4 regions of the Maccoyibacter intestinihominis genome follow, and region 3 is predicted to be linked to each of the others. Evidence: predicted binding sites of a transcription regulator. Region 3 holds the regulator's gene; each other region holds the start of a gene.
The links. The regulator Rex, encoded in region 3, represses fermentation and respiration genes when NADH is low (regulators of the CRP and FNR family bind a similar motif). The targets are predictions, from matches to a motif close to ATTGTTAANTANTTAACAAT.

Region 1 (6,080 bases), on a different contig from region 3:
TAAGTTCTGATTCTTTTTTTTTGCATATTATATATGTATATCTTCTATATATTCCTTATAGCAGTCTCCTCTACTCCCTATGCATCTGCCTTATGCCCCGGATAGTGAACATGAAGCAGTTCGTGCTCTCTGTTCTTTAAGAGATCATCGTAGAGATTCTTCACAATTGGGTTGTTCTCACTTCGTTTAATCTGAAGTGCCTTATCGTTTTTGTAAAGTCCCTCTGCACGCAGACGTTTTTCTGTGGAACGTGCAAACGGCTGACCTGCACCGGCAACACATCCTCCCGGACATGCCATCACTTCTACGAAGTCAAAATGCTCTTCACCGCTTTCGATCTTCTTGATCAGCTCCTCTGCATTACCAAGTCCGCTGACGATGCCGATACGGACGGTACGCTCTCCTAAATCCAATTCACAGATCTTGGTGCCTGCCATTCCTCGTGTTCCGATGAACTCAATGTCTTTTAATGCTTTCGGACTCTTATCGGCTACGACACGTCTGACTGCTGCTTCGGTCACACCACCGGTTGCTCCAAAGATCACACCGGCTCCGGAATAGATTGAGAATGGCATATCATATGCTTCCGGCTCTAAACGGTCAAAGCGGATACCGATCTCTTTAAACATTCCAATTACTTCTTCGGAAGTCAGAACATAATCCACATCCGGTCTGCTGTTGCGTACAAACTCTTCTCTGGATGCCTCATATTTCTTTGCCGTACATGGCATAATCGCAACGGATACGGTCTCTTTTCCTTCTTCTTTGTCTAATTTCTTATAATATTCTTTGATGACCGCTCCAAACATCTCCATCGGGGATTTTGAAGTAGATACATATTTCATCAGGTGCGGATATTTTGTCTCTACAAAACGGATCCAGCCCGGACAACAGGAAGTAAAGAGTGGGTATTTCCGTCCTTCTTCGGAAAGTGTCTCTACTAACTCCGCAGACTCTTCCATAATGGTAAGGTCTGCTCCCACGGAGGTATCAAAGATTGCATCTACACCTAATTTTCTTAAGGATGCAATTAATTTTCCAATTGTATTCTCACCCGGTTCATAACCGAATGCCTCACCGATCGCAACACGGACTGCCGGTGCAATCTGCATTACCACACGTTTTTTCGGATCATGGATTGCTTCCCATACGTCATGGGTATCGTTTTTGATCGTAATCGCTCCGGTCGGACAGACTGCTGCACACTGTCCACAGTTGACACAGTTTGTATCCGCAAGATCACGTCCGAATGCTGTGGAAATGATCATTTTAGAGCCACGGTTTGCAAAATCGATCGCTCCGACATGCTGAATCTCGTTGCAGACACGGACACAGTCACCACAGAGGATACATTTATTCGGGTCTTTTACGATCGCTTTTGAAGAACGGTCTATCGGACGGATCGGATTGGTGTTCTCAAAACGCACTCCCGGAATTCCGAAACGTTTGGCTAATTCCTGCAGTTTACATTTTCCATTCTTCTCACAGGTTGTACAGTCTCTGCAATGTGCTGCTAATAACAGCTCTAAGATACGTTTTCTGTGATAATAAAGCTGTGGTGTATTCGTATAGATCTCCATCTCATGCTTTGGCGGTGTAGAACAGGATGCCACAATGCCACCCCACTTGTCTTCTACGACACACATACGGCATGCACCATAGATGGATAAATCTGAGTAATAACAAAATGTCGGTAAAATAATTCCGGCTTTGCGGATTACCGCAAGTATATTTTTTTCATCGGTGAACGACACGCGTTCTCCGTCTATGATCATATATTTTTCCATGCCAGTCCCTCCTATACTTCTTTTACTGCATGGAAAGGACAACCTTCCTTGCAGGCTCCACACTTGATACACTTCGTGGTATCAATCTTAAACGGTTTCTTGATCTCGCCGGAAATTGCTCCAACCGGACAGACTCTTGAACATTTTGAGCATCCTTTACAAAGTTCCGGATCGATCTGAAGGGTTACTAAGGCTTTACACTGTCCTGCCGGACACTTCTTATCTACCACATGGGCAATATATTCATCACGGAAGTATTTCATCGTGCTGACAACCGGAGATGCTGCTGTCTTTCCAAGTCCACAGAGTGCTGTTGCGGAAATGGTCTCGGACAGTTCCTCTAATAATGTAATATGCTGCATCGTTCCGCGTCCTTCGCAGATATCGGTTAACAGCTCTAACATACGCTTGGTTCCCTCGCGGCACGGAATACATTTTCCACAGGATTCGTTCTGTGTAAAGTTCATGAAGAATCTTGCCACTTCTACCATACAGCTCTTGTCGTTCATAACAACAAGTCCACCACTTCCGATCATGGCTCCTACTTTTTTCAGGGAGTCAAAATCCAACTGTAAATTCAGGTGGTCTTCACTCGGATTGATACAGAGACATCCACCGGATGGTCCTCCGATCTGGACTGCCTTAAACTCTCCACCTTTGACACCGCCTCCGATATCAAAAATAACTTTGCGAAGCGGTGTTCCCATCGGAACCTCGATCAGTCCTGTATTCATAACGTTTCCTGTTAAGGCAAACGCTTTTGTTCCATGGTTCTTATCCGGTCCGATCGTCTTATACCAGTCTGCCCCTTTATTGATGATCGGCGGAACGTTACAGTAGGTCTCTACGTTATTTAAAACGGTTGGTTTTTCAAACAATCCTTTTTCTACGGTACGAGGCGGTTTTACACGCGGCATACCACGATTTCCCTCGATGGAAGCGGTCAGTGCGGAACCCTCACCACAAACGAATGCTCCGGCACCCTGACTGATCTTTAAGTCAAAGTCAAAACCTGAATTTAAGATATTTTTTCCTAACAGACCTTTTTCTTCTGCCTTCTGAATTGCTGTCTGAAGACGTTCTACGGCAAGCGGATACTCTGCACGCACATAGATATATCCGTAATGTGCTCCGGTTGCAATACCTGCAATCAGCATTCCTTCAATCACACGATGCGGATCTCCCTCCATCATGCTTCGATCCATGAATGCTCCCGGATCTCCCTCATCACCATTACATACCACATATTTAATTTCGGAATCCTGTGCTAATACCTGTGCCCATTTTCTTCCGGTCGGGAAACCGCCGCCTCCACGTCCTCGTAAGGATGCTTCGGAAATCTCATCGACAATCTGCTGTGGTGTCATATCAAACAGTGCTTTTGCTACGGCACTGTAACCGCCGACTGCTATGTATTCTTTGATGGACTCTGCATTAATACGTCCACAATCCTCTAATGCCACACGGGTCTGCTGCTTATAGAATGGGATTTCCTCCTGTTTCTCATAAGCCTTGCCCTCCTGGTCATGATATACCAGACGCTCGATCACGCGGTCATTGATGATACTCTCTTCGATAATTTCTTCACAATCTTCTACCTTTACTTTGATATAAAGAAGTCCTGCCGGTTCAATTCTAAGCAATGGTCCCATTTCACAAAATCCATGGCATCCACTCTTTTTCAGTCCCACACTCTCTTCATGCGGTTCTTTTTCCAATACCAGAGAACATTTGATGCCGCGTTCTTTTAAAATTTCCTGCAATCTTGCATAGATGTTTAAAGAACCTCCGGCAACACATCCGGTTCCTGCACAGATTAAGATCTGCTTTTTCTGTGTCTTTAAAGAAGCTGCGTACTCCGCTCTTTTTGCTTCTAATTCCTGTCTTGTCTTAATTTTCATTTGCAGCTTCCTCCTTTAATTCTTCTATTAAAGCTCTTGCCTTTTCAGGGGTCATTGCCGGATGTACTTTGTCATTGACTGTACAGACCGGTGCTAATCCACAGGCTCCCAGACAGGAAACCGTCTCAACCGTAAACATCATATCCTCTGTGGTCGGATGCTCCTGTGATACACCCAAAACAGAACGGATTTCATTTAAGATTGCGGTAGAATTCCGCACATGACAGGCGGTACCGTCACAGATCTTGATCACATATTTTCCCTTTGGCTCTAAGGAAAAATTCTCATAAAAGGTTGCTACACCATACACTTTTGCTTCACTCAATCCCAATTCACCTGCGATGTAAGTGAGTACCTTCTGTGGAAGGTAATGATAGATTTTCTGGATATCCTGCATGATCGCAATGACGGATGTCTTGTTGTAATCATGAGCCTTCAGGATGTCATCCAATTGTTTTTTCTCTTCTTTTTTCAATATATATCCTCCTTATTTCTTGCCCGCGCAGCGTGGCATATAGATGCCCTGTGGGTGCTCCTTATTTCTTGCCCGCGCAGCGTGGCATATAGACATGTTAACTCATTTTAATTTATTATATCATCGTTAAAATATTAACGCAATGAAAATGAACAATTTTTCTCAATAATCTTTACGTTTTCTATGCATTTTTTCTAAAATGCACAAATCCAAGTACAATTTGTTGTGCATTTTTTATTTGTATTTCTCTGTTTTTTCGTCTTTTTCGTCATTTTCTTTATTTGGAGATTTTTTATTTCTCTGATTGTTTATATTTTTTTAATAAATTCTCATTAAGTCCATGTTTTCAATGTTTTTGCCGTATCTGTTAGCACTCATTTTTATCGAGTGCTAATTTTCTATTGACATTGTCATTTTCTAATACTAAAATATGTACTAGCATCAAAACATTTGAAAGCAAAACACAAGAAGGAGTGTATGACTATGAGTAACAGACATGGAAGCCTTTCCATTAACAGTGACAATATTTTTCCTATTATAAAGAAATGGTTATATTCTGACCACGACATTTTTTACCGTGAATTGATCTCGAACGGTTGTGATGCCATTACCAAATTGAAAAAACTGGATATGATGGGTGAATACAGCCTCCCGGATGACTACGAAGCAAAAATCCGCGTAGTTTTGAACCCGGAAGAAAAAACTTTGAAATTTATCGATAACGGTCTTGGTATGACTGCTGACGAGGTTGAGGAATACATCAATCAGATTGCTTTTTCCGGTGCCACTGACTTTTTAGAAAAATACAAGGACAAGGCAAACGAAGACCAGATCATCGGACATTTCGGTCTCGGCTTCTACTCTGCTTTTATGGTAGCAGACGAAGTGCATATTGATACCCTTTCCTATAAGGATGGCGCTACGGCTGTTCACTGGGAATGTGACGGCGGTACAGAGTTTGATATGAATGATGGAACAAAAGAAGGCGTCGGTACAGAGATCACTCTTTTCTTAAACGAGGACTGCCTTGAGTTTGCCAACGAGTATCGTGCAAGAGAAGTCATTGAAAAATACTGCTCTTTCATGCCTACCCCGATTTTCTTAGAAAAGGAAAATGCAGAAACCGAATACGAAACTATTCCGGCAGATGAAGTAACCGAAAAGGACACTGTCGTGGAAAACATCGTGGAAGAAGCAAAATATGAAGAAAAAGAAAACGAAGACGGTACAAAGGAACAGGTAGAAGTCTCCCCTCGAATGGAAAAAGCAAAGATCGTAAAACGTCCGGTTGCTTTGAATGACACGAACCCGCTTTGGGCAAAACATCCAAATGAATGCACCGATGAAGAATATATTGCTTTTTACCGCAAGGTATTCCAGGATTACAAGGAGCCTTTATTCTGGATCCATCTGAATATGGATTACCCGTTTAATTTAAAGGGTATTCTCTACTTCCCAAAGATCAACATGGAATACGAATCCATTGAAGGTGTGATCAAACTTTACAACAATCAGGTATTTATTGCCGACAACATCAAAGAGGTGATCCCGGAATTCCTGATGCTCTTAAAAGGTGTCATCGACTGCCCTGACCTGCCTTTAAATGTTTCCAGAAGTGCTTTACAGAACGATGGTTTTGTCAAGAAAATTTCTGATTATATTACAAAAAAGGTTGCAGATAAACTTGCCGGTCTTTGCAAAACAGACAAAGAGTCCTATGAAAAATACTGGGATGACATCAGCCCATTCATTAAGTTCGGTTGCTTAAAGGATGAAAAATTCTGCGACAAGATGAATGATTATATCCTGTTCAAGAACTTAGATGACAAGTACCTGACCTTACCTGAAATCCTGAAAAAGGACGAAGCTGATACTGATACCGGGGAAAATCAGGATACCGATACTGCTGCTGATACC
Region 2 (8,549 bases), on a different contig from region 3:
CCATAAATACGGTCGTAGACCAGCCCTCCGACAGATTGATGTCTCCGGTAAAATCCAACACGGTCTCTTCCCCTGCACATTCTTTGTCATAGATATTTTCTAACAGTTCAGACTGATATCCGGTATCCTGGCAATAGTAGACCCAGAGCACCTGCATCGTATTGCCGGTCAATGTATACCATATATTCGGATCCTGATTTTCCTTTTCTACTTCATCTGCTACTTTTTTTAATGTCTCATCTCCATATTTAGAATGAAACCATGCCAAAAAATTTTCATCGATCGGACGATTACTGATAAATTCTTTCTGGCATTTTTCTAAAATTGTATCATATTCTGTCTGCAGATCTGACCTTGCTCCTGCTTCCTGTTCCTTGTCAGCTTCTGCCTTCTGCCCATCTGCCTGTGCAGTTGTCTGCTTCGTATCTTCATTTTTTTGTTTTAAGTACCATGTTCCTGCAAAATATCCTGTTGCTAAGATCACAAGAAGGATACTTAAAATGATCCCTGCCTTTTGAAGCCTTCGTTTCATAGGTTCCTCTCAAGTTTCTTTTCTCTGCGTTTGTCTTTAACTGTAATAAGCAGCGATGTAAACACCGCTGCTTATCATGATATATCATCGTTATGATTATTTGTAGTTTACGATCTTACCAAAGTCAGCTTTGAGGGATGCTCCTCCAACTAAACCACCGTCAATGTCAGGTTTTGCAAATAACTCTGCTGCATTTCCTGCATTTACAGATCCGCCGTACTGGATACGGATCTCTGCTGCTGTTGCATCATCATATACTTCTGCGATGCATGCACGGATTGCTGCACATACTTCTTCTGCCTGATCAGATGTAGCTGTCTCGCCTGTTCCGATAGCCCAGATTGGCTCGTAAGCGATTACTGCTTTCTTAGCCTGATCTGCTGTTACATCCTGGAATGCGATCTTGATCTGCATACGGATCCAGTCAATGTAGATACCCTGTTTTCTCTGTGTTAAAGACTCACCGCAGCAGATGATCGGTGTAATACCATGCTCAAATGCTTTTAATACTTTTTTGTTTACAGTCTCATCTGTCTCTGCAAAGTATTCTCTTCTCTCGGAATGTCCTAATACAACGTATTTTACGCCTGCATCTACTAACATGTTTGGAGCGATCTCTCCTGTGTATGCTCCGCTCTCCTCAAAGTACATGTTCTCAGCACCAATGTTGATGTTTGTACCTTTTGCAGCTTCCATAGCCGGGATGATGTCGATAGCAGGTACGCAGAATACTACGTCTACGTCATCATTTTTTACTAATGGAGTTAACTCCTTTACTAATGCTACTGCCTCGCTTGGAGTCTTGTTCATTTTCCAGTTACCTGCAATAATTTTCTTTCTTGCCATTGTTTTATTCTCCTTTTTTGTATGTATTGATCCTATAAAAAACAAGGAAGTTCGTTCTTCACTACATTTGAACTTACGAAATATCCTATTTATCGTTCGCTGCTGCTACACCCGGAAGCTCTTTTCCTTCTAAGAACTCTAAGGAAGCTCCACCACCTGTTGAGATATGGGTCATCTTGTCACCAAATCCTAACTGGTTTACTGCTGCTGCGGAATCACCACCACCGATGATGGTTGTTGCATCTGTCTCAGCTAATGCTTTTGCTACTGCAATTGTTCCTGCTGCAAGTGTCGGGTTCTCAAATACACCCATCGGTCCGTTCCATACAACAGTCTTAGCAGATTTTACTGCATCTGCATATAATTTTGCTGTCTCTGTTCCGATGTCTAAACCTTCCATATCTGCCGGGATTGAATCTGCCGGTACTACTTTTACATCGATCGGTGCATCGATCGGATCAGGGAATCCTGCTGCAATGGTTGTATCAATTGGAAGTAATAATTTCTTACCAAGCTTCTCAGCTTTTTCCATCATTTCTTTACAATAATCAATCTTGCTGTCATCTGCTAAAGATAATCCGATCTCTTTTCCCTGTGCTTTTAAGAATGTGTAAGCCATACCACCACCGATGATCAGGGTATCACATTTCTCAAGTAAGTTAGAGATAACGTTTAATTTATCTGCTACTTTTGCACCACCTAAGATCGCTACGAAAGGTCTTACCGGATTCTCTACTGCATTTCCTAAGAAATCGATCTCTTTCTGCATCAGATATCCAACAACTGCTGTATCTACTAATTCAGCCACACCTACGTTAGAGCAGTGTGCTCTATGAGCTGTACCGAATGCATCGTTTACAAATACATCACAGATAGAAGCAAGGTCTTTTGAGAAAGCCTCTCCATTCTTTGTCTCTTCTGCTCTGTAACGTGTATTCTCTAAAAGGATGATGTCTCCATCTTTCATTGCCTCTACGGCTGCTCTTGCATTTGGTCCTACTACTTCGTTATCTGCTGCAAATTTTACTTCCTGTCCTAATAACTCGGAAAGTCTTACTGCTACAGGTGCTAAAGATAACTCTGGTTTTGGCTCTCCCTTTGGTTTTCCTAAGTGGGAGCAAAGAATTACTTTTCCGCCATCCGCTACTAATTTTTTGATCGTAGGAAGTGCTGCTACTAAACGGTTCTCGTCTGTGATCTTTCCATCTTTTAATGGTACGTTAAAATCACAACGGCAAAGAACACGAAGTCCCTTTACATTAATATCATCTACTGATTTTTTGTTTAATCCCATTTTTATTTTCCTCCTGGATATTGTTATGTACGTTTACCGAAATCTGAAACCTTATCTCCGTAAACGAAAAAAATGAGTCCGGCCCTTTAAAGACCGGACCCATGTTGAGTCTTTTTTACTCTGGTATCAATACTTATGCTAACTCTGAGAAGTATTTGATTGTACGAACCATCTGAGATGTATAGCTGTTCTCATTGTCATACCATGAAACAACCTGTACTTCGTATAAATCATCAGAAATAGGATTTACCATTGTCTGAGTTGCATCGAATAAAGAACCAAATCTCATTCCTACGATATCGGAAGATACGATCTCATCCTCGTTGTATCCGAAGGATTCATTTGCTGCTGCTTTCATAGCTGCATTGATGTCTTCTTTTGTTACACCAGCTTTTTTAACAACTGCTGTTAAGATTGTTGTAGAACCTGTTGGTGTAGGAACACGCTGTGCAGAACCGATTAATTTTCCGTTTAACTCTGGGATAACTAATCCGATTGCTTTTGCAGCACCTGTGCTGTTAGGAACGATGTTAACTGCTGCTGCACGGGATCTTCTTAAATCACCTTTTCTCTGTGGTCCGTCTAATGTCATCTGATCACCTGTGTAAGCGTGGATTGTGCACATGATACCGGACTGGATCGGTGCAAATTTGTTTAATGCATCTGCCATTGGTGCTAAGCAGTTTGTTGTACAAGAAGCTGCTGAGATGATTGTATCAGAAGCTTTTAATGTCTCGTGGTTTGTGTTGTATACGATTGTTGGAAGATCGTTACCTGCTGGAGCAGAAATAACAACTTTACGAGCACCTGCATTGATGTGTGCCTGTGCTTTTTCTTTGGATGTATAGAATCCGGAGCACTCTAATACAACGTCAACTTTTAATTCACCCCATGGGCAATTGTTTGCATCTGGGAATGCGTAGATTTTGATTTCTTTTCCATCAACTGTGATAGAATCTTCTCCAGCTGTTACTGTGTCAGCTTTCTCATATTTTCCCTGAGAAGAATCATATTTTAACAAGTGTGCTAACATTTTAGGGCTTGTTAAATCGTTGATTGCTACTACTTCGTATCCTTCTGCACCGAACATCTGTCTGAATGCAAGACGACCAATACGGCCAAAACCATTGATTGCTACTCTTACTGCCATTTCTTATTCCTCCTAGAAATTTTGAATGAAATTTTTTCTTACTTTTGAGCTAGCTTGCCCAACTACTGATATTTTAACTAATTCTTAGAAAAATTTCAAGGGTATTTCGTATCTTTGTTAAACTTTTCACTATTTTTTTACACATATTGGATTTTGTATAAGAATTCAGGGGCAAAAACTACCGTTTTGCCCCCAGTATTGTTTCACTTCTATTTTCGGATGGTGATGGATTTGATATTACTGTAAGATCCATAGAGTCTTTGTCCGTTTACATTCCGGTATGCCCGTATCTTATAGTAGTATTTTTTTCCGATCATCCGGTTTTTGTCTGTCATGCTGCAGTTCTTTGCTGAATTGATCGTTTTTATTTTTTTATATCCGGAGTTCTTTTTTGTGGAACGGTATACTTCATATCCGCTGGTTTTATCGCTCCGGTTCCACTTTAACCACACTTTTTTGGTCGCTTTATTCTTTGCCGTTGTCAGCTTCACGGTCTGCGGTATTTTTACCACACTGTCATAATTATTCGCATGGCGGATATAAGTTAAGCCCGTAATGGATGATTTTGGGATCGTAACGTTCCATCGGATCTTGCAGTGGCCGTCCCAGTTGCAGTCTGCAAACGTGATCGTATCTGCCGTAACCTTTGTCACAAAAACGGAATGCGTATTATACCTGTAACGGATCACATCCCCGGCTTTTACTTTTGACAGGTTCGTATGGCTAGACCAGGTTCTTGGTGCACTTCCGAACACATCATAACCGAGTTTTTCTGAAAATCCCATACACTGGATCGCATTAGAAAAACTGTTACAGCCGCACTGCCCCTGATATCCCTTTGCCAGACAATTGCCATGATGCGTACACGGTGTATCCGTCCAGCCATCCGGGTTATTTACAAAACTCCCTGAGTGGTTCCAGTATTTTCCGTTTGGAAATTTTTTCTGAAGTTGCGTGATCCTCTGCTCTAAACTTCCGCTTGTACTTGCTGCTTCTGCCTTTATCGGTGTATCTGCCACAGCCAGCATGGACACAAGCAGGCAGACCGTAAGCAGTCCTGATAGTATTTTTTTCATCGGTGGATTCCTTCCCTGTTGGTATATTGCAGATGTTTTCTGCTTCCTTTGTCACTATATTAAATGATAACATGGGACAGGGATGTGAACAAGTGGAATCTTTTGCTGTGATTGTGATATAATGAGTGCAAGCGATGAGCAGTGCCATCCAACGAAAATATAACTGACTTGTGCTTGCATAAAGTCAATTATATTTTTGTTGGATGATAGGGCGAATGCCCGTACAGCAAAAAAATCTTTGATTTTTGAGCGGCACTGCGATGTGTATGCATACACGGTAACGCATAATTGAATGAAATAATCACAGGAGGATTACAAATGCTTTGGGACACCCATTTACATACACGTTATTCCGGTGACAGCACTGCCGAACCGGAAGATATGGTTCAGGCTGCCCTTCAACATGGTTTGGATGGCATCTGCTTTACCGATCATATTGATTACGACTATCCAAAAGAACCGGAACTTTTTTTATTCGATATGGATGCTTATCAAAAAGAGTTGTCTGAGTTAAAGGAAAAATATCAAAACGTTCTGCCAATCTGCATTGGTGTGGAACTCGGTCTACAGCCACAGGCCGCGGAATATAACCGTCAGCTTTTACAGAACAGCATTTTAGACTTCGTCATTGGTTCTTCCCATGTTGTGCACGGGATCGATCCTTATTATCCTGAGTATTATGAAGGAAAAACGGAGTATGAGGCTTACTTAGAATATTTTGAATCCATTCTAGAAAATATTCAGGCTTATGACGATTTTGACGTTTACGGACACATCGACTATGTTGTCCGCTATGGTCCAAATAAAAATGCCGATTATTCTTATCGAAAATATTCTGACGTGATAGATGAGATCTTTAAGCAGTTAATTTCCCGTGGAAAAGGCATCGAGTTAAATACTGCCGGTTTAAAATACGGTCTTGGACATCCGCATCCAACGGAAGATGCCCTTGGCCGCTACCGTGAACTTGGCGGCGAGATCCTGACGATCGGTTCTGACGGACACAAACCGGAACACCTCGCCTTTGATTTTAAAAAAGTGCCCTCGTTTCTGCAGGATGCCGGTTTTCGCTATTATACGGTTTTCCGGGGACGGAAGGCGGAATTTGTGAAACTGTAAAAAGAGTTCTAAAAAATCCGTAGTGTGACAGGTACGATAAACCTCTATCACATTACGGATTTTTCTCTGTTTTTATATTTTATACTAACTTCATTCCATCCTGTTCTTCTACACAGTCTGTATTTATAGTTCTTTACGCACTCCTTCTACTCGTCCTTCTAATTTCCCTTTCAGTATTAAATCATCAATTGCTTTGCACATATTGACCCTGCCCCCTTCGATATAATCATCTTTGACTGCAAGTAAATTCTCTGATCCTGTATAGGCAGCTGCCATATTGTAGGCATCCTCTTCCATTTTTCCATACTCAGGATCTTTCGTCATTAACTGCCGCATACTCTCATCATCCTTAGAACAGCGGATAAAATCCAACATTCCATGCAAATCTGTAGCTGCATCCCATTCGTCTTTTCCATAGTATAGCACAAATGTCACAACCGGATAAAGACGTATATCTTTTTGAAATCCACACAAATACTCTGCTGCTGTTAAATGCTGACCATCCTTTCCTTTTCTGCGAAGTCTTCTGCGGATACACTTAAGCTGCCTCTCGTATTCTCCAACATCGTAAGACATTGCCCATACCGGAAATGTATAATCGATGTTGCTCTGATTTTCAATACCGATCACGGAAAAATTAATGCCAAAGGCAGTCTTACGGACTAAATCACGGATTTTAATGCCATATGTGTGTTTTCCGATATACCGGTGCTTTCTGTCTCCCGTGGTCTGTCCCCAGAAACCGGTCTGCGTATCCATCTCCTGCTTTTTTCTAAATTGAATTAAAAGCATAGATTTTTTGATTTGATATTAGATAGAATTGACAGGTATACACCTGATAAGATATCCAGAATCTGTATGCTTTGTGAGAATTTTATCATAAGTTCCCGCTGCTGTAAAGGATACTTTTGGCTTCTACGCTTAGTGCAATATGGATACTACATTCAGATGCTGTCAGCTAAAATTTGCGGAATCTGATATCATTTTACCCAAAAATATTTACACTCAAAAAAATGCCGTAACCCCTTGAGATTACGGCATTTTCAACGTTTTCTTAATTAATACTTTAGTTCTTCTTAGAACTTACCAGCCTTTGCAGCTTCCTCAACAGAAACAGCAACTGCTACGGTAGCACCTACCATTGGGTTATTACCCATTCCGATCAAGCCCATCATTTCTACATGAGCCGGTACGGATGAAGAACCAGCGAACTGTGCATCAGAGTGCATACGTCCCATAGTATCTGTCATACCGTAGGAAGCAGGACCTGCTGCCATGTTGTCCGGGTGAAGTGTACGTCCTGTACCACCACCGGATGCTACTGAGAAGTATTTCTTGCCCTGCTCGATACATTCTTTCTTGTATGTACCTGCTACAGGATGCTGGAAACGTGTAGGGTTTGTAGAGTTACCTGTGATAGATACACCTACATTCTCTTTGTGCATGATCGCAACACCTTCTACTACGTCATCTGCACCATAGCATTTTACAGAAGCACGAAGTCCGTTAGAATAGGATTTCTCATATACTACGTTTAATTCATTCTTTGCGTAATCCATCTTTGTCTCAACAAATGTGAATCCGTTGATACGGGAGATAATCTGTGCAGCGTCTTTTCCAAGACCGTTTAAGATAACGCGTAAAGGTTTCTGACGTACTTTGTTTGCTTTCTCGGCAATACCGATCGCACCTTCTGCTGCTGCAAAAGATTCATGTCCTGCTAAGAAGCAGAAACACTCTGTCTCTTCCTCTAATAACATTTTTCCTAAGTTACCATGGCCGATACCAACTTTTCTGTGGTCTGCAACGGAACCCGGAATACAGAAAGCCTGAAGACCTTCTCCGATTGCTGCTGCTGCATCTGCTGCTTTTCTGCAGCCTTTTTTGATTGCGATAGCTGCTCCTACTGTGTAAGCCCAGCAAGCGTTCTCAAAACAGATCGGCTGGATTTTCTTTACCTGCTCGTAAACGTCAAGTCCAGCATCTTTTGTAATTTTTTCAGCCTCTTCGATGGAGCTGATTCCATAACTGTTTAAAACGGAATTGATCTGGTCAATTCTTCTTTCATATGATTCAAATAATGCCATTTCTGTTCGTCTCCTTTCGATTACTCTTTTCTTGGATCGATGATTTTTGCTGCATCATCTACACGGCCATACTGTCCTTTAGCTTTTTCCCAAGCTGTGTTAGGATCATCACCTGCTTTGATAAAGTCAGTCATTTTTCCAAGAGAAACGAACTGATATCCGATTACTTCGTTGTCTTCGTCAAGTGCGATACCTGTTACATAGCCTTCTGCCATCTCTAAGTAACGAACACCTTTTTCTTTTGTTGCGTACATAGTACCAACCTGAGAACGAAGTCCTTTTCCTAAGTCCTCTAATCCTGCACCGATTGCAAGTCCGTCATCAGAGAATGCACTCTGTGTACGTCCGTATACAATCTGTAAGAATAATTCTCTCATTGCAGTATTGATTGCATCACATACAAGGTCTGTATTTAATGCCTCTAAAATTGTCTTGCCCTGTAAAA
Region 3 (8,549 bases):
AGATAAGCTGACAGGAACGATCGTAAAAGAGATTTACGTTCCGGGAAGAATTATCAATATTGTGCAGAAATAGTTGAAATAAAATATAAGAACATTGCACAGATGAATGTGCATTTGAAAAGACAGAATGGCGTAGTTTAGTGTAGCACTGACTACGCCATTTTACATAGAAATTGTGTAAAGTTAACGTCTTTTCATATTTTTCATCAGTGAGAGGATCATATCCGTCTTTTTTCGTTCCTCCTCTGACATGTTCTGTTTCAGGATATTGATCATCATATCCCGTTCGTTCTCGGAAAACTCAATCCCTTCCTTTTTGGCGGTAGAAGCAGCCTGCGAAAGCTCGGATGCCATTTCTTTTGCGTTGCCGGAATGGTTCTGATTGGCAAACTGCATTAAGAAGTTGAGCTTTTCAGGGGAAATATTTCCCATATTTCCCTGTTTTAATAAATCTGAAATGTCCATTAGATACCTCCTGATCAGCGGAACAATAAGTCATATGCGGAAAAGAGCTGGAACATATTGATAAAGGAATCAAGATTTTCCGCCTCTTTTTCATTGCAGTATGGGCGGATGTCATTCAGCATATTGACCACATTTTCTTCCGGATTTTCCATGGAACATATATTCAGACTGCTGGAGTCGTTTTCAAAAAAGTGTATTGTCTTCTGCAACTCTAAGATTTTGGCAAAAATTGCGAGATTCTTCTGCTGGGGTTCCTGCAGATAGGGAATTGAGGTTTTCAGAATCTGGAGTTCTTTGCTTTGCAGCTGTTCATCGAAAAGTGTTGGTTTCAGTTCGTCGTCCATAAAATCCTGTAGTTACCCTTTTTCTTTCAATATATGCATCAGAAAAAAAGCTATGCAATATTTTGAAGCCTGCATATAGTAACAGTAGGAGCTTTATGCCAAAATCAAGAATAGGAGCAGAAAAATGGGAAAACTGATCATTGACGGAAATAAAGTATATGAGATAGATGAGGAATGTCTTGAGAAAAAACGCCACAAAGAGCAGGAAGAACGAAAAAGAGAATGGGAACAGAAATGGGAGCGAAACCGTGAAAAAAACAGTCAGAACAGTCGTGAGAAGAACCGTAAAGGTGTAAGAGAAATTTTCCGATAAGAAAAACGGGTACTGCATCAGCAGTACCCGTTTCAGACTGTAGACAAAACAGAAAGGCTAGAAGCATCCGCCACCGCATCCGTTGCCACCGCAGCAGAAGAGTAATAAGATTAACCATAAACAGCTGTTGTTGCCGTTATCGCATCCGCCACCGATACCATTGTTGCCGCATCCGCAACAGCATAACAGGATGATCAACCAGATAATAGAGTTGCATCCTCCTTCGTTTTCGCATCCGCATCCACAGTTTGTTGCTGCTAAATCACTCATTTGAAATCCTCCAAATTTTTACTTACACTTCATCATATGTGGGGAACAAAAAAGTGTTACAGGGCAGCCATAAAAAATAATAAAATGTTGACAATACTTGCATAATTGTATACAATTATGCAAGAAGATAAATTGTATACTAAATAAGATCAGGAGGATGAAGATGAAAGCCATCGGAGATATGAGGGAAGTTGTCAAGAATGAAAAGACAAATCTATTACAGTTAGAGGAACATTTTTACCAGTTAAATGATGTGGCAGAGCCAAACGTATTCAGAAATCTGTTTCCATACGATGAAGTGCCTAAGATCGCATTTAATGACCGTATCGTGCCTCATAATATGCCGGAAGAAATCTGGATTACGGATACGACATTCCGGGATGGACAGCAGTCAAGAGCTCCTTACACGGCAGAGCAGATTGTAACAATTTATGATTATCTGCACAGATTAGGCGGACCAAATGGAAAAATCCGTCAGAGTGAATTCTTTTTATATAGTAAAAAAGACAGAGATGCCGTATATAAATGTTTAGAGCGCGGATACAAGTTTCCGGAGGTTACCAGTTGGATTCGTGCCAATAAGAAAGATTTTCAGCTTGTAAAGGATATCGGATTGAGAGAGACAGGAATCTTAGTCAGCTGTTCCGATTATCATATTTTTTATAAAATGCGAATGACAAGAAGAGAGGCAATGAATCAGTATTTAAGTGTCATCCGGGAATGTTTAGAGACCGGTATTTCACCGAGATGTCATTTAGAGGATATCACACGTTCCGATATCTATGGATTTGTCATTCCGTTCTGTTTAGAACTGATGAAGCTGATGGAGGAATATCAGATCCCGATCCGTATCCGTGCCTGTGATACGATGGGTTATGGCGTGAACTTTGCCGGAGCCGTCATACCAAGAAGCGTACAGGGGATCATTTATGGTCTGACCACACATGCAGGTGTGCCAAGTGAACTGATTGAGTGGCATGGACACAATGATTTTTACAAAGCGGTAACCAATTCCACAACCGCATGGCTCTATGGAGCGAGCGGTGTCAACTGTTCCTTATTCGGTATCGGAGAAAGAACCGGAAATACGCCGTTAGAGGCAATGGTATTTGAATATGCACAGCTTCGGGGAAGTTTAGACGGTATGGATACAACCGTGATCACGGAACTTGCAGAGTATTTTGAAAAAGAATTAGGATATGTGATGCCGGACCGTACACCATTCTGCGGAAAGAATTTTAATGTCACAAGAGCGGGAATCCATGCAGATGGCTTATTGAAAAATGAGGAGATTTATAATATATTTGATACGGAGAAATTTTTAAACCGGCCGGTACTGGTATCTGTATCAAACACTTCGGGGTTAGCCGGCATTGCACACTGGATGAATACTTACTATCATTTAGAGGGAGAACGTGCAGTAGATAAGAATTCAGAGTTAGTTCATCTTGTAAAAGAGAAGGTGGATCAACAGTATGATGATGGCAGAGTGACCGTTATGACGGATGCAGAATTGACAGAAATGATAAATGACTGTTGTCAAAAGCTGCAGATTGAATTATAACTATAGGAGGGTTTATAATGAGTGAGGATGGTCATTCCCTGAGTGCGCGTGTGTTTCATACCCTTCGGGAAGAAATTTTATCCGGAAAATATCAAAAAGATGAGGAACTCAAAGAAAAGACGATCGGAGAGGAACTCGGAGTCAGCCGGACACCGGTGCGGGAAGCCTTAAGGCAGTTAGAATTAGAAGGTTTAGTCACGATAATTCCAAACCGGGGAGCTTTTGTGGAGGGAATATCCAAAGATGATATCCAGGACATCTATGAGATCCGTTCCCTTTTAGAAGGACTTTGTGCGAAAAAGGCGGTCACCGGGATCACAGATAAAGAATTAGAAGAATTAGAAGAGAATCTTTATCTTACGGAGTTTCATATCCAAAAAGAACATTTTGAACAGATATTAGAATTAGACAATCGTTTTCATGAGATTTTGTATGAGGCGTCCAAGAGTAAGATGTTAAAACATGTGCTCAGCGATTTCCACCACTATGTGGAACGGGTACGGAAGGTTTCCCTTTCCGGGACAAAACGTGCAAAGGAGTCGAACGAGGAACATAAAAGGATTGTCGAGGCTTTGAAGGCTCATGATGCGGAAAAAGCCCAGCAGCTTGCAAACCAGCATATTATGAACACCATCCACAGCTATGACCGCTACGGATGGGATAAGCTATTAAATATGAACAGTATGGAGGAAGAAATTCATGGAAAAAATTAAGATGGCAACACCGTTAGTTGAGATGGACGGAGATGAAATGACAAGAATCCTGTGGCAGATGATCAAGGATGAACTGTTAAATCCATTCATCGAACTCAATACCGAATATTATGACCTTGGTTTAGAGCATCGTAATGCAACCGACGATCAGGTAACGGTAGATTCCGCAGAAGCGACAAAAAAATATGGAGTTGCCGTAAAATGTGCGACGATCACACCGAATGCAGCCCGTATGGATGAATATGACTTAAAAGAGATGTGGAAAAGTCCAAACGGAACGATCCGTGCGATCTTAGACGGAACCGTATTCCGTACCCCGATCGTAGTAAAGGGAATCGAGCCATGTGTACGCAACTGGAAAAAACCGATCACGATCGCAAGACATGCTTATGGTGATGTATACAAAGGTGTGGAGATGAAGATCCCGGCAGCAGGAAAATGCGAACTTGTATACACAGCAGAGGATGGTACCGAGATGAGAGAGACCATCCATAACTTTACCGGTGCGGGAATCGTACAGGGACAGCACAACGTAAATGCTTCTATTGAGAGCTTTGCAAGAAGCTGCTTTAACTATGCACTGGATCAGAAACAGGATTTATGGTTTGCAACCAAAGATACCATTTCTAAAAAATATGACCATACATTTAAAGATATTTTCCAGGAAATCTTTGATGCAGAATACAAAGAAAAATTCGATGCCGCAGGAATTGAATATTTTTACACATTGATTGACGATGCCGTGGCAAGAGTCATGAAATCAGAGGGCGGTTATATCTGGGCATGCAAGAACTATGACGGAGATGTTATGAGTGATATGGTATCTTCAGCATTCGGTTCTCTTGCAATGATGACTTCCGTATTGGTATCTCCGGACGGATATTACGAGTATGAGGCAGCACACGGTACCGTACAGCGTCATTATTACAAACACTTAAAAGGCGAAGAGACATCTACGAACTCCGTAGCAACTATTTTTGCATGGACGGGAGCACTCAGAAAACGTGGAGAACTTGACAACAATCAGGCATTATCAGACTTTGCGGATAAGTTAGAGAAAGCATGTATTGCAACGATCGAGTCAGGAAAAATGACAAAAGATTTAGCATTGATCACATCTTTAGAAAATGTAACCGTATTAAACAGCGAGAACTTTATCAAAGAGATCCGCAAGACATTAGAAGAGATATTATAAGCGCAGAGAACATAGAAATGATACTTCGAAAAGAGGTGCCCACAGAGGCACCCTTTTTCGGGTAATGAGGTGAAATATGATACTATCCGTTCAGAATGTCAGCAAATCATTTGGAACAGACGAAATTCTAAAAAATGTGTCTTTTCATATTGAAGATCATGAAAAGGCAGCCGTGGTCGGCATCAACGGTGCCGGAAAATCCACACTTTTAAAAATCATAGTAGGAGAACTGACTCCTGACACCGGAGAGGTCATCACTGCAAAAGGTAAATCCTTAGGCTATTTAGCACAGCATCAGGATTTAGAGGGTGACAGGACCATTGAAGAAGAATTGCTTTCCGTAAAGAGTGATGTGATCGCAATGGAGCAAAAGATCCGTGCGATGGAAGAACAGATGCATCATGTAGAAGGGGCAGAATTAGAAAAACTTTTAGAGGACTATAACCGTATGCATCATCAGTTTGAATTAGAGGGCGGTTACAGTTACCGGAGTGAGGTTTACGGTGTCTTAAACGGACTCGGTTTTTCACAGGAAGATTATCAAAAGAAGATCAGCCAGCTCTCAGGAGGACAAAAGACCAGAGTTGCGCTTGGAAGACTGCTTGTTACAAAGCCGGACATCATCCTGTTAGATGAGCCGACGAACCATCTGGATATGAACTCTATTACATGGTTAGAAACCTTTTTGATGAACTACAAAGGTGCGGTAGTCATCGTGTCCCATGACCGTTATTTTTTAGACCGTGTCGTGACAAAAGTCATTGAAGTGTCGCTGCATCAGGCGCAGGTCTATGAAGGCAATTATTCTGAATATGCCGTAAAAAAAGAAAAAGTCCGCGAGGCACAGCTAAAAGCCTATTACAATCAGCAGCGGGAGATCAAACATCAGGAAGAAGTCATTACCAAGCTGAAATCCTTTAACCGTGAAAAATCCATAAAGCGGGCAGAGAGCCGTGAAAAGCTGTTAGATAAGATCAATCGTTTAGAAAAACCGGTGGAAGAACATACCGATATCAAGATCACATTAGAGCCGAATATATTAAGCGGTAATGATGTCTTAAGTGTCGAGGGTTTAGCAAAATCTTTTGGCAGCCAGAAACTGTTTGAAAATCTGGATTTTGAGATCAAGCGTGGAGAGCATGTTGCCCTGATCGGAAACAACGGAACCGGAAAAACAACGATCTTAAAGATATTAAACGGAATGCTCAAAGAGGATGCGGGAGTCATCCGGCTTGGAAGCAATGTCTATATCGGATATTATGACCAGGAGCATCAGGTACTCCATATGGAAAAAACACTGTTTGAAGAGATCAGTGATGCATATCCGGAACTGAACAATACACAGGTGCGAAATACCTTAGCGGCATTTTTGTTTACCAATGATGATGTCTTTAAAAGAATCGGTGATCTGAGTGGTGGAGAGCGTGGACGTGTGTCTTTGGCAAAGCTGATGCTTGGCAAGGCGAATTTTTTAATTCTCGATGAGCCGACGAATCATTTGGATATTTTTTCAAAAGAAATATTGGAATCGGCATTGAACCACTATACGGGAACCGTCTTTTTCGTGTCCCATGACCGTTATTTTATCAATAAGACGGCACACCGGATACTGGATCTGTCTAACGGAGTGCTGACAAATTATCTGGGAAATTATGACTATTATATAGAAAAACGTACAGAGCAGGAAACGTTAACGCCGTCAGATGCAGAAACCGTTTCAAAAGAAAAAGCAGAGACAGAGAACAAACAGGACTGGCAGAAACAAAAGCAGGAACAGGCACGCCGCAGAAAAATTGCCAATGAACTGCAAAAAGTAGAAGCCGAGATTGAAATGTGCGAGCAGAAAATCGCCGAGATCGATGAGCAGTGTCAGGACCCTGCGATTGCAGTAAATTCCGCAAAATTAAATGAACTTGGAAGCGAACGAGCCGTTTTTTCTGAAAAACTCGAAGCTCTGTATGAGCAGTGGGAAGTGCTGTCAGAAGATAGTTAAATTTTTGACACATTGACAGTAAAACTACAAATGCTTATAATATATGTAGTTGGCTTAGGAGGAATTAAAGTGGAAAAAGAGATTTCACAGGCAGTAATTCGCAGAATGCCCAGATATTATAGATATTTAGGGGAACTTTTAGACGAAGGCGTAGAGCGTATCTCGTCGAATGAACTTAGCAGCAGAATGAATGTCACTGCGTCACAGATACGCCAGGATCTGAATAACTTTGGCGGATTCGGACAGCAGGGATATGGATATAATGTAAAATTTTTGCACGATGAGATCGGTAAGATTTTAGGCTTAAATCAAAGACACAATATTATTGTAGTCGGAGCCGGTAATCTGGGGCAGGCACTTGCGAATTATGTAAAATTTGAGAAACTGGGCTTTGTGATCATTGCCCTGTTTGATGTAAATCCTGCACTGAAAGGAAAGACAGTGCGTGGAATAGAAATTCATATGATTGATGAAATGGAAGACTTCTTAAAGACACACGATGTGGATATTGCGGCATTGACCATGCCAAAACAAAAGGCAGACGCAGTTGCAAAGAAACTGGTGGATTCCGGCGTACATGCGATCTGGAATTTTGCACATGTGGATTTAGAACTGACAGATAAGGACGTGGTAGTAGAGAACGTTCATCTGTCCGACAGTCTGATGCAGTTGTCCTATAACATTGTAAAAAATCAGTCAGCAAAAGAAAAATAGAGTAGGGACGGGGATTTCACATGAAAGAGAAAGAATATTTCAAAGGAGCCTTGATCAATAAGAAAGTACCGATTCTGGTCTTAGACCAGAAGTGGCACCGGCTGTTTGCGATTCATGGAAAATCAGACGAGATTCAGAGTACGGAAGAAGAATTGAATCATCTCATAGCCAGACAGGGGCAGGCAAATCAGGATATCAAAGACTTAAAAAAAGTCAAAGCCAGTCTGATGGAGAGCATTGTTGCACATATGGATGAGAGTGATGAGCAGAGTAACCGACCGTCAAATGATAAGATCATGGATGAGAACACCCGCCTGATCAACGAAGTAAATGAAAAGATAGAAGCATGTGAGGATGAACTGTTAGAACTGCCAAAACAGATCAAAGACGCAAATGAAAGACTCATGTTAGCAAGCATGGAGTTCTGTTATGAGAAACTTCGCACAAATGATGAAGAGATCAAAGAAATCGATGCCTGGATCAAACAGGTGCGGATCGATCTGAAAAAGAATATCATCAAAAAGCAGAACCGTGAGATCAACAGTAAGGAAATCTATTCCTATATGCATGATATCTTTGGTGCGGAGATCATAGATGTCTTTGACCTGAAAGAGGAAGAAGAACAGGAACAGAAAAAAGAAGAAGAATAAAAAAGCGGGCGCTTTACCGGTTCGGTAGAGCGTTGTTTTTGCATTAGGAATCCTACAAAAAGGGAGAAGTGATAAAATGCAGTATTTGCTGAATGCAAGAGAGATGAAGCAAATTGATAAGAATACGATAGAAGTCTTTGGAGTGCCATCCCTTGTTCTGATGGAACGGGCGGCACTGCGTGTTGTGGAAATGATAAAAAAGGAAGCAGCAGATGCGAAGAGAACACTTGTAGTCTGTGGTACCGGAAACAATGGCGGAGACGGTATGGCAGTGGCACGGATGCTTTATTTAGAAGGCAATGAGGTAGAGGTATGGCTGATCGGAAAT
Region 4 (8,549 bases), on a different contig from region 3:
GAACTACATAAAAAAATCAGAGAAGAAAACTATGCGATAAGATTCCTTGTCTATATCGTGGGATTGTTTATTATGACATTGGGAATTTCATTATCGGTCAAATCGAATCTGGGCGTGTCGCCGGTCAGCTCTATCCCATATACCATCACCTGTATCACAGGGCTTGAAATGGGAAAGGCAACGATACTTTTTCATATCGTGCTGGTCGTGATGCAGATACTCATTTTAAGAAAAGCCTTTCAGATGAAAAACCTGTTGCAGGTCGTCGTCGGAGTCATCTTTGGTTACTTTACCACCTTTTCAAATTATCTGTTTTCCTTTTTGCCAACGCCGGAGCATATGACGGTGCGGCTGCTGATGATGCTTGGCAGCACGGTACTGATTGCGGTGGGAATCTTTTTTTATCTGCCGGCAGACATCGTGCCGTTAGCGGGGGAAGGAGCGATGAAAGCAGTATCGGATACAATGCATATCGCATTTAATAAAGTAAAAGTCGGATTTGATATTTCTATGGTTATTATTTCGCTGATATCCTGTCTGGTGGCATTGGGAACGCTTGGCTCAGTCGGGGTCGGAACCATCATAGCAGCAGTGCTGGTCGGTTCGGTACTTGGAGTCATTACCGGATGGTTTGGTGAAAAACGCGATAAGATCTTACAAGGAACGCCTTCTGAATAGTTTCATATACTGAAACTATGGGAGGCGTTTCTATATGGAAAAAAACGTATTATGTGTCAAAAACCGGGATGCAAGGCAGCAGTACCTTGCACAGATGTTACTTGAAGATGGTTGTCAGGTTACGCTTTGCGAAGAAAAATGCCGGGAACTTGGCGAATATGAACTGGTACTGCTTCCGGTAGTGACGGCAAAGTTAGATTTAAAGCAGATGATATGCCAACTTCAGAAAGGACAGCGTGTTTTTGGCGGTAATCTCCCGGAGTTTTTTCAGGATGCCTGCATGGAAAAAGGCGTAAGCTGTTATGATTATATGGAAGAAGAGACGATTGCAGTAAAAAATGCAGTTGCAACGGCAGAAGGAGCAATTGCCGAGGCAATCTGTTTTTCGGAGGAGACCTTGTATGGTGCAAAAGTGTTAGTAACAGGATATGGAAGATGCGGAAGAGTCCTTGCAGACCGGCTCTGCGGGATGCGGTGTGAAGTCACCGTATTAGAACAGGAACCGGAAAAAAGGGCGATCGCAGAAATCAGCGGCTGCCATAGTGTTCAAAATATAGAAGAGATCCTGACAGAACACACGGCAGGAGAGTATCGCTTCTTATTTAACACGGTTCCGGTGAGGATATGGAAGGAAGCTGCGTTAAAAGAACTTCCGGCAGGAATGACGATCATAGATATCGCATCCGGCGGGGGCGGCGTGGATCATGACTACTGTCAGTGCCACGGTATCCGGGCGAAGCTCTGTCCGGGGCTTCCGGGAAAATATGCACCAAAGACATCGGCAAAAATTTTGCATGAATATATTGTAGAGCAATGCAGATAGGAGGAGCATATGGAGACGGAAAAAAGCTGTAAGATAGGTTTTGCAATAACCGGTTCCTTTTGTACCCATGAAAAAATAAAAGAAATCATACAAGACATGGTTGATGATGGTATGGACATCATCCCGATTTTTTCGGAAAACGTACAGACCATAGACAGTCGTTTTGGAAAAGCAGAAGTATTTACCGAACAAATAGAAGAAATGACAGGGCATATGGGCATACGTTCCATACAGGCTGCAGAGCCGATCGGACCGAACGGAAATCTGGATGCAATGGTCATTGCACCCTGTACCGGAAATACAATGGCAAAATTATGCGGCGGTATTACCGATACGCCTGTTTTGATGGCAGCCAAGGCACATCTTAGAAATGAAAGACCGCTGATTCTTGCAGTTTCTACGAATGATGCACTGGGTATTAATTTTCGGAATCTTGGAATGTTAGCCAATATGAAAAACATCTATTTGGTGCCGTTTGGACAGGATAATTATGAAAAAAAACCCAAGTCCATGATTGCACATGTAGAGCTGATACCGGACACAATCAAAGAAGCGTTGCAGGGCAGACAGCTTCAACCGATGGTACGCTCGCCTTTTTGACGTAAAAACATTGGAAATATAGATAGAATAGACAAAAAAGAAGGAAAAAATATGACATAATGACATAAAGAAGAAAAAGCAGAAAATATTTTTGAAATTCCTACGATATCGTAGTATAATAGAATCAATAGAAAGTTATGGAACGGAGGATGAAGCATGGGCATGAATATCTCAGATTTTTTTGACATGGATGTATTGATTCAGATTTTGACAGACTGGTCCACTGCAACGGGAATTGGAATTATCGCTGTTGATGAAAAGGGCGAATATATGATGGACCCGATTGGCTGGAAAGATTTCTGTATGAAATACACAAGAGGAACAAAGGAAGGATTACGCCGATGTGTAAAATGTGATCAGGAAGGTCAGGGAGTATATTTCTGTCATGCAGGACTGATAGATTTTACGGCAGACATCAAGATTGGTGATCATTTTATCGGAAAATTAGTCGGAGGACAGGTATTACCACAGCCACCTGATGAAGAGCATTTCCGTAATCTTGCTGTAGAGCTTGGAATCGACCCGGATGAGTATATCGAAGCATTGCAGGATATTACCGTTAGAACCGAGGAAGAGATCCGTGCTTCAGCAAAACTGTTAGACGAGGTAGTCAATATCGTTGTGAACTCCCAGTATGTACGGAAAAAAGACGAAGACTTAATCTTAATCTTTGATCAGGAGATTGATAAGGCATCCGACCTAATCCGTGAGATCAACGGCAAGTCCTGTGAACTGGATAAGATTGAAGGCCGTCAGAGAATCCTCGGATTGAATGCATCCATTGAAGCTGCAAGAGCCGGAGAATTCGGAAAAGGATTCAGTGTAGTAGCAAAAGAAGTTGGAGACTTAGCAACAAGTTCAGGAACGATCAATAAGTCTATCAAAGAATCATTAAAGAATCTGACTACAGTTATTGATAAGATGGAAGAGTCCAAGAGCAAATCTGAGAAAGAAGACTAGAAATCAGAACAGAAAATACCCCCACCATTTGAGAATGGTGGGGATTTTTTGCTCTATAGGAAGCATTTATAAAAGGATTGTAACCTGATACTTTTTTAACCAATAGTTGATCTGCAACAGATAAGCAGTCATCTGCGGTCCTGCCATAAGCTGACCGTACCATGGAGCACCGTAGTCCTTTGGATGATCTAAGAAAAGCAGCACTGTTTCTTTGTCCACAAGCTGTAAGATCGGTTCGTTTGCGGAGGACAGGACATCTTTTAAGCGTTCACAAAGCAGTGCTTCATAAGCAGGGTGGTAAGTCTTCGGATAAGGACTTTTTTTGCGGAAAAGGATCTCATCCGGCAGCAGTCCCTTAGAAGCCTGTCGGAGCACGTTTTTCACGGTTCCGTCTTTCGCTTTCATTTCCCACGGAACATTAAAAATATATTCTACAAGAGCACGGTCCGCAAATGGAACACGGGCTTCTAAACCGGAATGCATGCTGGTGCGGTCCATGCGGTTTAAAAGAGTCTGCATAAAATAACGGATATTTAAGTAACCGATCCTGCGGCGGTTCGATTCGATTTCATCTTCGGTCGGTAAAACCGCAATTTCAGATACCGAAGTATCATAGATTTTTTGCACATATTTTTCCATCTGTAAGGCATCAAGAAGTGAACCGGATAACAGGGACTGTCTTGGGGTAAGCGACGGAGTCCACGGAAACGTATTGCTCTTTAAGAATTCTTCACGATGGAACCATGGATAGCCGCCAAAGACTTCATCCGCACATTCGCCGGTCAAAACCACCTTGTGGCTCTTGCTGACCTCCCTGCAAAAATAGAGAAGGGAAGAGTCAATATCTGCCATGCATGGGAGGTCATGGGCATCGACCGATTCATAGAGCAGATCCGCCTGCGTCCGGTTGTCACAGGTCAGATAGTGATGGTTGCTCTTTAGGAAATCCACCATTTTTTTCACAAAAGGAGCATCCTGGGACGGCTGGAAGCTGTTGGACTTAAAATATTTGTCATTGTCTTTAAAATCAAAAGAAAATGTAGTCAGCTGTACCCCTTTTTTTCTTAATTCTGCGGCGCAGACCGCTGAAACGACACTCGAATCCACGCCACCGGAAAGGAACGTGCAGACCGGAACATCCGAGACAAGCTGACGGCGGATGGCATCGGTCAGAAGAAAACGCGTCTTTTCGATCGTATCTTCATAGGAATCGCGATGCGGCATCGAAGAGAGCCGCCAGTAATTTGTAAACTGCGTGCCATAGCGGTTATGCGACAGATAAAAGCCCGGTTTTAATTCGTGAATATTGCGAAAGACTGCACTGCCGGGACTTCTTGCAGGCCCCAGGGAAAAAATCTCGTTTAAACCATCAGAATCGACGGCAGCCTCGACACCCGGATAGCAGAACAATCCCTTGATTTCCGAAGAAAAGATCAAGGTGTCATTTAAAAAGGTATAAAACAGCGGTTTGACACCAAAATAGTCACGAAAGAGATAAATCGTTTCGTGACGTTCATCATATACGGCAAATGAAAAGATACCGTCTACCTGTTTTACAAAGTCAGGACCGTATTCTAAAAAAGACAACAGCAGAACTTCCGTATCCGAGGTAGTACGGAAAGTATAGCCCAAAGAAGCAAGCTGCTGTTTTAGGTCCGGCAGATTATAAATCTCACCATTGAAGATCATCTGATACGAAAATCCGCCTGTTTCATATACCATCGGCTGGGAGCCAGTCTTTAAGTCGATAATGGACAATCTGGTATGGGCAAGACCACAGCGTTTTGACAGGGCGAAGCCACATTCGTCAGGCCCTCTGTGAAAGAGAGATGTTGTCATATGTTTAAGAATCTGCTGATATTCTGCCCGGTTCGCAGAGTAGTCAGCATAGGGGTTAAAAAAACCTGAAATACTGCACATAGTTACTCCTGAAAAAAGAATTTTCTATTAGTTTATGAAAAAATGGTGAGGAGTATGCAGTGGACTATGGTATAATAGAAATATAAAGGACACTATAGAATAAAGGGTGATTGTATGATCAAATTAATCGCAACTGATGTAGATGGAACGCTTTGCAGAATCAGTACACCAAAGATCCATGAGGGATATTATGCGGCAGTACGAAAACTGCTGGATAAAGGAGTACGGTTTGCAGCTGCAAGCGGACGCCAGTATCCGGCACTGGCACGCCTTTTTGAACCGGTACATGAGGAACTGCTTTATATAGCTGATAATGGAGCACATGTGCGGGTGGAAAATAAAGATTTGTATGTTTCAAAAATGGATTTAGAGACATCCCATGAGCTGGTACGGGATGTGCGGGCGATTGGAAACGGATGTGAATGTGCATACTGCGTGGCAGGAATTGCATATTTTTCACCACAGGACAAAACAGTCTATCAGATTATGAAAGACAACATGCTCTATGAGTGTCGTATGGTGGATTCGTTAGAAGAACTTAAAGAGCCCTGTATCAAACTGACGGTTTTTCATCCGACAGATGCAGAAGGAGTGACTGCAAAGACCTTTGTTCCCAAATGGGAGGACCGCCTGCAGCTTGCATGCTCCGGTTTTACTTATGTCGATGTGATGAATAAGGGAACGAATAAGGGAAATTCCTTAAAAATGATACAGGACTACTATGGTATTTCACCGGAAGAAACGATGACATTCGGAGATAATATCAATGACTTACAGATGTTTGAAAACGCTTATTACAGCTATGCGGTGGGAGATGCCAGACAGGAAGTCATCGACAGTGCACGTTTTACGGCACCGCCAATGAAAGAGGACGGAGTCCTTCAGGTCCTTGAAAAACTGATCGATACATTATAGGGCAATCGGTTTGCAGATTATTAATAATAAATCGTATATTTGCCATCGATGGACTCGTTCAGAGAGGATGAGATCCATTCGGTGGCTTTATCTACGTCTCTTGCTTCAAAATAATTGCATAACGTATCGCTGTTAGCGTAGAGCTGTTCAATGCCATACATCCGGCAGAAACGCTCCCACAGTGAAATAACCGGTACTTTAAATGAAGTAAAGATCAAAGGGATCAGGGTATTTCCTGATAAAAATGCCAGTTCATGCTGAAAACGGAAAGCAAATTCTGCTGCTTCAGAAGTGGTTTTTGCGGTTTTCAGTGCCTCTACATAACTTCTTAGCAGATGGATTTCTTCATCTTTAGCTTCCGGCAGCCAGAGCCGGATCGCAAGGGAGTCTAAAGCAATACGAAGCTCTAAGATAGAGCGGACTTCCGCTTCACGGAGAATCCCGCCATTATAATTCATGATCGACATCAGGGTATCCATCGTACCGTCTCTGCGGTAATCAGCAACAAAGGTGCCGACACGCGGTTTGATGATCAAAAAGCCTTTTCTGGCAAGTTCCGTAATGCCGGAGTTGACGACCGCACGGCTGACCTGCATGGATTCTGCCAGTTCACGTTCCGGCGGAAGTTTTTCTCCAACCATCAGTCTTCCGGACAGGATCATCGTCTCTAATTCCTGTATAAATAATTCCTTTAATGAAGGTGCATTCAGTTTTGAAAATTCCATTTGTAAAAATCACTTCCTTTTCTGATTGTGGTATGACCACGTTCCAGATACCATTATATTGTAAAATATGACGGAAATCAAGAAAAAAATCAAGCAAAAATATGAAAAAAATACCGGAAATGTGCCATGTTAACCTTGACGAACTTAAAGTATTCGTGTTAAACTTTTGACAAAGAGCAAACTGTTATTCTGGTATGACCAGAGAAAAACAGGAAGATGGTACCATAGATGAAGGAGGAATAGAGAATGGATAAGTTCCGCGTTCTCGAGATTAAGAAGAGTATCTTTGAAGATAATGATCATGAAGCGGACCTTTTAAGAGAAGATCTGAAAAAGGAAAAGACATTCCTTTTAAACCTGATGTCCTCACCGGGGTCAGGTAAGACAACAACTCTTGGACGGACAATTGAGGCGTTGAAAGATGAAATGCGTATCGGTGTTATGGAAGCAGACATTGATTCCGATGTGGATGCAGATACGATTTCTAAGACCGGGGCAAAGGTGATCCAGCTTCATACCGGAGGAATGTGTCATTTAGATGCAGGTATGACAAAGCAGGGGATCGAAGGTCTTGGATGTGAAGATGTAGACTTGGCAATCCTTGAAAATGTCGGCAATCTGGTTTGTCCGGCAGAATTTGACACAGGTGCTTCTAAGAACGCCATGATACTGAGTGTTCCGGAAGGCGATGATAAGCCTTTGAAATACCCGCTGATGTTTAGTATTGTGGATGTACTTTTAATCAATAAGATAGATGCAATGGATTACTTCGATTTTGACATGAAGGCTTGTGAAGAACGGGTAAAGAAGTTAAATCCGAATATTACAATTATCCCGATCTCTGCTAAGACCGGAGAGGGAATCGATAAGTGGGCTGACTGGCTTCGTACAGAAGTTAAAAATTGGAATGCATAGAGAAAGGAAAAGAGATGGCAGAACAAAGAGAATTGATTTTAAAATTAGGTCAGAAGATTACAGACCGAATCGGACATACCGTTACGGTAGATGATCCGGAGTACTGGGGACTTGCAGGAGTTGTTACAGATGAGATGGCAGAGGTTGCCCTTTCTATGAAAGTGCGTGTTCCGGCAACAGCAGAAGAGATTTCTAAAAAATGCGGTAAGAGCTTAGAACGTACAGAAGAATTATTAAAAGAGATGAGTGTGATCGGACTGATCGAGTATAACTGGGAAAATGCAAAGCATGAGAAACAGTACATACTTCCAATGTTTGTACCTGGCTGTGCAGAGTTCATGGTTATGAATACAAAACAGGTCGAGGAGCATCCGGAAATTGCAGATTTCTTCGAGCAGATGGCACGTCTTCCACTTGAGAAAGTAACACCAATGGTACCTCCGGGGGGCGCAGGAATCGGTATGCATGTTATCCCGGTAGAAAAAGCAATCCCAACAGAGCAGAAATCAGCCAGCGTAGAGCATATCTCTCACTGGTTAAAGAAATATCAGGACAAATATGCCGTAGGTCAGTGTTCCTGCCGTACACAGCAGCGTGTCAGAGGCGAGGGAACAGGCGATATCGAAGGAGAACTTTGTATCGGTGTCGGCGATATGGCAGATTACTTAGTAGAGACCAACAGAGGTCGTTACATTACATATGATGAAGTAATGGAGATTTTAGAGCGTGCAGAGAAGAACGGTTATGTACATCAGATCACAAACATCGATGGACAGAACAAGATTTTTGCTATCTGTAACTGTGCAGTTGGCGTATGTAACGCACTTCGTACTTCTCAGTTATTTAACACACCGAATATGTCACGTTCCGCTTACCGCGCAAGCGTAAATCCGCAGGATTGTGTAGCATGTGGACGTTGTGTGGAAGTCTGTCCTGCAGGTGCAGCAAAACTTGGACAGAAGCTTTGCACAAAAGACGGTGGAAAGATCGAATACCCGAAACACGAACTTCCG

Region 1: a site for Rex is predicted at 4,286-4,305, ahead of WMO43_RS03725 (NADH-quinone oxidoreductase subunit NuoE family protein). Genes of this name have one in related genera too.
Region 2: a site for Rex is predicted at 3,936-3,955, ahead of gap (type I glyceraldehyde-3-phosphate dehydrogenase). Genes of this name have one in related genera too.
Region 4: a site for Rex is predicted at 6,776-6,795, ahead of hypB (hydrogenase nickel incorporation protein HypB). Genes of this name have one in related genera too.

Annotation. Positions count from the first base shown of each region.
Region 1 is NZ_JBBMEX010000003.1:91-6,170, forward strand. Features, by position in the region: gene WMO43_RS03715 ([FeFe] hydrogenase, group A) at 78-1,787, opposite strand; gene WMO43_RS03720 (NADH-ubiquinone oxidoreductase-F iron-sulfur binding region domain-containing protein) at 1,799-3,688, opposite strand; gene WMO43_RS03725 (NADH-quinone oxidoreductase subunit NuoE family protein) at 3,678-4,166, opposite strand; gene htpG (molecular chaperone HtpG) at 4,647-6,080, shown strand, end outside.
Region 2 is NZ_JBBMEX010000004.1:188,624-197,172, forward strand. Features, by position in the region: gene WMO43_RS05685 (CapA family protein) at 1-532, opposite strand, end outside; gene tpiA (triose-phosphate isomerase) at 629-1,378, opposite strand; gene WMO43_RS05695 (phosphoglycerate kinase) at 1,464-2,672, opposite strand; gene gap (type I glyceraldehyde-3-phosphate dehydrogenase) at 2,806-3,822, opposite strand; gene WMO43_RS05705 (hypothetical protein) at 4,032-4,898, opposite strand; gene WMO43_RS05710 (histidinol-phosphatase HisJ family protein) at 5,217-6,017, shown strand; gene WMO43_RS05715 (hypothetical protein) at 6,141-6,776, opposite strand; gene WMO43_RS05720 (GGGtGRT protein) at 7,094-8,104, opposite strand; gene WMO43_RS05725 (iron-sulfur cluster assembly scaffold protein) at 8,125-8,549, opposite strand, start outside.
Region 3 is NZ_JBBMEX010000006.1:11,030-19,578, forward strand. Features, by position in the region: gene leuS (leucine--tRNA ligase) at 1-73, shown strand, start outside; gene WMO43_RS06835 (hypothetical protein) at 184-465, opposite strand; gene WMO43_RS06840 (hypothetical protein) at 480-809, opposite strand; gene WMO43_RS06845 (hypothetical protein) at 934-1,122, shown strand; gene WMO43_RS06850 (chorion class high-cysteine HCB protein 13) at 1,180-1,392, opposite strand; gene WMO43_RS06855 (hydroxymethylglutaryl-CoA lyase-like TIM-barrel protein) at 1,574-2,956, shown strand; gene WMO43_RS06860 (GntR family transcriptional regulator) at 2,974-3,669, shown strand; gene WMO43_RS06865 (NADP-dependent isocitrate dehydrogenase) at 3,656-4,864, shown strand; gene abc-f (ribosomal protection-like ABC-F family protein) at 4,941-6,857, shown strand; gene WMO43_RS06875 (redox-sensing transcriptional repressor Rex) at 6,888-7,571, shown strand; gene WMO43_RS06880 (hypothetical protein) at 7,592-8,221, shown strand; gene WMO43_RS06885 (NAD(P)H-hydrate dehydratase) at 8,298-8,549, shown strand, end outside.
Region 4 is NZ_JBBMEX010000013.1:37,993-46,541, forward strand. Features, by position in the region: gene WMO43_RS11665 (MarR family winged helix-turn-helix transcriptional regulator) at 1-11, shown strand, start outside; gene WMO43_RS11670 (YczE/YyaS/YitT family protein) at 1-678, shown strand, start outside; gene WMO43_RS11675 (NAD(P)-dependent oxidoreductase) at 713-1,501, shown strand; gene WMO43_RS11680 (dipicolinate synthase subunit B) at 1,511-2,101, shown strand; gene WMO43_RS11685 (PocR ligand-binding domain-containing protein) at 2,258-3,061, shown strand; gene asnB (asparagine synthase (glutamine-hydrolyzing)) at 3,128-4,981, opposite strand; gene WMO43_RS11695 (Cof-type HAD-IIB family hydrolase) at 5,096-5,896, shown strand; gene WMO43_RS11700 (FadR/GntR family transcriptional regulator) at 5,917-6,621, opposite strand; gene hypB (hydrogenase nickel incorporation protein HypB) at 6,868-7,536, shown strand; gene WMO43_RS11710 (FAD-dependent oxidoreductase) at 7,551-8,549, shown strand, end outside.